Flexistipes sp.: one gene and its partner. The protein of the gene in region 2 interacts with the protein of the main gene of each other region in a pairwise test. Links are inferred from orthologs where the notes say so. Each region holds a gene or a part of one and is shown on either strand. Other genes may lie near its edges.

Region 1 (2,819 bases), 160 kb from region 2 along the record:
GACCTATACCAACGGAACGCTTATTGATGATAAAACGGCTTCAGAATTAGGCAGGCTCGGCAATGTTGCTCCTGCAATAAGTGTCGAAGGCTGGAAAGAGGAAACCGAACACAGACGTGGAAAGGGAATGTGGAATAATATTTTGGACACTATGGGCAGATTGCGGAAAAACGGAGTGCTTTTCGGAATCAGTGTTACCGCCACCCGGAATAATATGGAAGAGGTCACCAGCGAGGAGTTTATCGAATTTTTTATGGACAGAGGCACTATATTCGGCTGGTACTTTATGTTTATGCCTGTGGGCAAGGATCCTGTTCTGGAGTTGGTTATGACGCCGGAGCAGCGTTTACGCTGTGGTGAGCGGGTAAACCATCTAAGGGAAAAATACCCCATGTTTCTGGCAGACTTCTGGAATGACGGACAGGCCGTGGGAGGATGCCTTGCTGCAGGAAGACGGTATCTCCACATTCTTCATAACGGCAATGTTGAGCCCTGTGTTTTTGCTCATTTCGGTGTTGACAACATTCGTGAAAAACCACTGCTTGAAATTGTCAATTCTCCATTTTTTAAAGATATACGCAGAGAGTTCCCCTATAATGAAAAGGGCAATCTGAAGCGGCCATGCATGATTATCGACAACCCTAAGGTGTTGCGAAGTGCTGTGCGTAAGCACAATGCTGTTTCAGGTCACTCTTCCCCGGACAGTCTTGTTGATGATCCTTATATAGCGCAGTGGATGGATGAATATGCAGAGCGGTTTGCCGAGCTGACGGATCCCGTTTGGGAGGAAATGATTAATGATCCGAGTAACCGGTGGTATAGAGAAGGAAAAGAATTTCAGGAACTATTCAGCTACTCCCGCTCTCTGGAAAGCAACGGACACAGATAAGTTTCCCAGATGAAAGATGAAATTATTGATTTTATAAAAACGTGCGTTGAAAAATATGAATACAAAGGAGCTGTAATCGGCATCAGCGGCGGACTCGATTCAGCTGTAACTGCAAAGCTCGCTGCTGATGCCCTTGGCAAAGCCAGAGTGCTTGGTTTGCTTATGCCTGAAAGGGATTCCGCTGCTGAAACTCTGACTGATGCTGAAGAAGTTTGTGATTTTATTGGAATTGAACGCATCGTAAAGCCTATTACAAAAGGATTGAAGGCAATAGGGGTTTACGACCTTGAACCTTCAACACGTTTTGTCCCCCGAAAAATACAGGAACTGTATGTCAAAAAACGTATAGAGTCCACAGAGGGCGATGTTTATCTGAAAGATTTAAGAAATGAGGGGGATGATGATTTTAGGAAAGGGCTGGCATATTATCGTGCAAAACACCGGATGCGTATGGTGTGTCTCTACCTGGAAGCTGAGCAGCTTAATTATGCTGTATTGGGTGCTGCTAACCGCACAGAATATGAAACGGGATTTTTTGTTAAATGGGGGGATGATTCTTCAGATATAGAGCCGATCCTTCACCTTTATAAAAAGCAGGTATATGAGCTGGCAGAACAGATTGGTATTCCGGAGAAAATTCGCAATAAACCGCCTTCCCCCGATCTCATCCCCGGTGTTACGGACGAACAAATGCTCAAAATGAGCTATCATGAGCTGGATTCCATTCTTTCATCGATGGCCAAAAGGGAAGATCTCAGTAATTTCGATACTGTGAAGGTTGACCGGGTGAAAAAACTAAAGAATAATACCGCAAAGAGAAAGGTTAAAAATCTCTCACTTTTAAACCGGTAAGCGGGAGATGCCGTGATGCGTAATGAGTAATGAGTGGTGGGATGCAAGCGAAATGCACACCAAATAGCCGATATAGTATAGTGGTTATAAAAATATTAGAGGTTTTTTATGAAAAAAATTCTCAGTATTGACGGAGGGGGAATCAGAGGAATTATACCGTCTATGATACTTTCTGATATCGAGAAAAAAGTTGGTAAACCCGTGGGTGAATGTTTCGATCTGATTGCCGGAACTTCCACAGGGGGCATTCTTGCACTCGGGCTTTCCAAAAGCAATGCCGATGGCAAGCCGATGTACTCAGCGGGAAAACTTGCCGAAATTTACAGCAAAAGAGGAAGAGAAATCTTCAGCCGGTCATTTTGGAAAGGTGTTTCTTCGGTGGGCGGTCTGACCGATGAGCTGTATCCTGCTGATGGGCTTGAAAGACTCCTTGATGAGTATTTCGGCAGCGATGTTCTTGGTGATTGTTTAGTAAATACTATTGTTACGTCATATGATATTCAAAACCGGGCACCTGTATTTCTAAAGAGTTGGCGGAAAAAACACAGTAATGTTCTTATGAAGGATGCGGCGAGAGCCACTTCGGCAGCTCCGACCTATTTTGAACCTGCCCTCGTTAATATTGAGGGTGAGGATAAGGCTCTGGTTGACGGCGGTGTTTTTATTAATTCTCCCTCCGTTTCAGCCTTTGCAGAGGCTATAAGAATATTTCCCAAAGAAACCGATTTTTTTGTTCTCTCTTTGGGTACGGGCAAGCAGACACGTCCTATTACGTATAAAGAGGCAAAAAACTGGGGGAAAGCCGAATGGATGCTGCCGGTTATGAGTTGTATGTTTGACGGTGTGTCCGATGCTGCTGATTATCAGATGAAAAAACTTCTTGGTAAAAGTTATATCAGGCTGCAAACGGACTTGACAATAGCCTCGGATGATATGGACAATGCTTCAAACGGTAATGTGGAAAATCTTAAACAGGAGGCGGAAAGACTAATTCTCAAACATAAAAAGGAGCTGAATCGTTTATACAAGATACTGTAAAAATAAAAGCTTTGAATAAATCCGGAAGCAGGGCTTAAGC
Region 2 (2,993 bases):
CCTCGTCAAATACAGTTTCCGCTGTTGCTATCCTTTGGAAATCAGCTGAACCTATTTCAAGTTTGTTGCCGAATACTTTAAAATGAGCACCGGTATATTCTGTTTTTGATGGATCGTTTGATATGCAGAAAATTGTTTTCTGCAGCAGTTTTTCAAGAGATCCACTCTTCATTTTTATTCTGTATTCAGGGGTTATAGGTGTCATTGTGGGAAAAAATTCCGGTTCTATTGTGGAAAGTGTGAATTTTGACTTCCCGGAGGTAAGTTTCAACTTGCTTCCGTCATATTTAAAATCTATTACAGCTGCATTTGGAAGTTCTTTTATAATATCGTGTAATTTTTTGCATGATACAGTTGTTGTGCCTGTTTCTTCAATATTTGCTTTTATTTTGGCTGAAAAGCCCATGTGGGTATTGGATGCCTTTAATTGGATTTCCTCTTCTTCAGCTTCGATAAGTATATTTTCCAGTATTGTATTAATTCCTTTGGAACTTGTAAAATTGTTTGCATGTTGAATTAACGGAAGAATATTTTCTTTAATTATGCTGAATTGCATATGAGCTCCTATTAATTTATTTAATATAATAAATAGTAGTAATAATAGTAAAGTATTTGGAAAATGTTGACAAGTTAAAATTTGAATATTGTGAGAGTACTTTTTGGTGCTGAAAATTCTGTGGAGTTTATTGAAAAGTTTTCAACCATTTAAACAAAATGATGTTAAAAATAATTGAGAAGTTTGTTTTCCACATTTTATACTCCGATTGTTAAGATAATATTCTACAATTATACATTTTTGAATGTTTAAATGTGTTGATGAGTTTGTGGAAAGTCAGCTGTATAGCTTTTTGTAAATGACGTTTATCAGCTCTTTAAGTTCACTATCTGTTTTGATTTTGTTTTCTATATTTTTTATTGAATGCAAAACTGTTGCATGATCTCTGCCGCCGAAATATTCACCCACTTCCTGCAGTGAAATATTCAGCTTTTCTCTTAGAATATACATACATATCTGCCTTGGATAGGAAATACTTTTCGTTCTCTTTTTGGATTTTAACTCTGACGGCTTTATGTTGAAAAATGAGGTGACCGTGTCAATTATCACTTCGGGATTGAGAGCTCTGTCTTTTTTTATAAGAAATTTATCCAAAGATCTTTTTGCCAGCTCAATGCTCAGCTCTTCATTGTGAAATGATGCAAAAGCACTCAATCTGATCAATGCACCTATTAGCTCCCTGATGTTGTCACTTTTGAGATTTTCAGCAATAAAAAGGGCCACTTCTTCACTAAGTTCAAGATTCATCAATTCTGCTCTTTTCATCAAAATGGCCGTTTTCTCTTCATTTGAAGGTGCCTGAATATCTGCGATAAGACCCCAGGCGAATCTGCTTTTGAGTCTGTCTTCCATTGTCGGTATTTCATTGGGAGTTTTATCGCATGTTATTATAATCTGCTTTTGTGAGTCGTAAAGGGAGTTAAAAGTATAGAAAAATTCCTCGGTACTCCTTTCTTTACCGGCCAGAAACTGGACATCATCGAAAAGCAGCACATCAATGCTTCTGTATTTTCCTCTGAAATCATCCATGCTTTTTGTTTTTAATGAATATATCATCTCATTAGTGAAATTTTCACTTGATATATATAAAATTTTAAGTTTGGGATAGCTTTGCATCAGTTTATTTCCTACAGCGTGCATCAGGTGTGTTTTTCCAAGCCCGACTCCGCCGTAAATAAAAAGAGGATTATATGTATGGAAAAAACCCTCGCCCACCGCCATACATGCAGCATGTGAAAACTGGTTGGAGCCGCCTACAACAAAAGTGTCAAAGGTGTACTGCTTGTTTATATTGCTGTTATGATTATTGATATTTATATGATATGTAGGACTGGAGGCTTGTATATTGTTATTCTTTTTCTTTGTTTGATTTTTTATAACCAACTCTATATCTGCTTCAATAGAAAGAGTGTTATTAAAAATATTTTTTATGAGAGTCAGATATTTATCTTGCACCCACGTTTTATAAAACCTGTTTGGCACTGAAATTGTGACTATATCACCTCTCAGCTCGGCAACACTTAAAGGTTTAAGCCATGTATTAATCTCTTGTTCATTTAATTTATAGGAAGCTTCTTTTAGCACTTCATCCCATATTTTTACATTATCCAAAGTCTAAACCACCATAAAAATAAATTATACTTCAAGTTTCGCACTTACACTGTTTTCATGTCTTTGTTCACCCTGTTAAATATCAGCTTCGCTGATTACCTGTGGCATTTAACAGGGCAGGGAGTGAAAACGCCGAAGCAATCTCAAACGAAGTACAAAACTTGAGTTATACTAAAAACGGTAGAAAGTCGTTTTCTATAACAAAAAACTCAACTTTCTGCACTTTAACAAAGTGGACTCAATTATTCAAAGATATTTTTTTATAAAATTAATTATTACAATACACAAGTGGAAATTGTGTTTAAAAAAATATCAGGAAAATTGCATATAATAATTAGAGCTTGTATATTACGGATTTATAAGGCAACCGGCGGTAAATATTATGCATTTACAATTTTACCGCCTGTTGAAAAAGTGTTAAAAATTTTAGTTATCGTTATCTTCGATATCTTTGCTGAAAAGTTCTTCGATGATTTTATATGCATCACAGGCTCCCTCTTCCTGAATGATAGCTGAAGAAAGAAAAACATTTTTCGGTTCCATATCCGAAGTTAAATAAAATATTTTTCTGTAACAATCCATTTGGCTTTCTGTCATCACTTCAGTCTGTTCCTTGTCAACAGCGGTTATTGCCGGTACGGAATCGCTTTTAAAACCGTCTGTAAGGAATAGAAGAAGTATAACAAGGATAAAGAGAATTATAGAGGCCGGTAAAAAAATATTGAAAATATTACCATTGCCCTTTTTCTCGAACTTTGTGAGTAAGTCATTGCCCCAGTTATCAATTTTTTGGGATATTTTCTCATAATAACTGCTGCTTATCGAT

What was found.
Region 1: the proteins of dnaA (region 2) and nadE interact in binary tests that used the Escherichia coli proteins (3 or more experiments, as listed by UniProt). The link is inferred for Flexistipes sp. from one-to-one orthologs.

What each region holds. Positions count from the first base shown.
Region 1 is NZ_JAXKVW010000001.1:53,242-56,060, reverse strand. It holds nadE (NAD(+) synthase), read left to right. Parts: upstream 1-898; coding sequence 899-1,741; downstream 1,742-2,819. Other genes in the region: UMU13_RS00215 (patatin-like phospholipase family protein), read left to right, coding at 1,850-2,779; UMU13_RS00225 (radical SAM protein), read left to right, coding at 1-889. UniProt on the Escherichia coli protein: Catalyzes the ATP-dependent amidation of deamido-NAD to form NAD. Uses ammonia as a nitrogen source.
Region 2 is NZ_JAXKVW010000001.1:216,085-219,077, reverse strand. It holds dnaA (chromosomal replication initiator protein DnaA), read right to left. Parts: upstream 2,168-2,993; coding sequence 833-2,167; downstream 1-832. Other genes in the region: UMU13_RS00945 (hypothetical protein), read right to left, coding at 2,594-2,993; dnaN (DNA polymerase III subunit beta), read right to left, coding at 1-556. UniProt on the Escherichia coli protein: Plays an essential in the initiation and regulation of chromosomal replication. Binds in an ATP-dependent fashion to the origin of replication (oriC) to initiate formation of the DNA replication initiation complex once per cell cycle.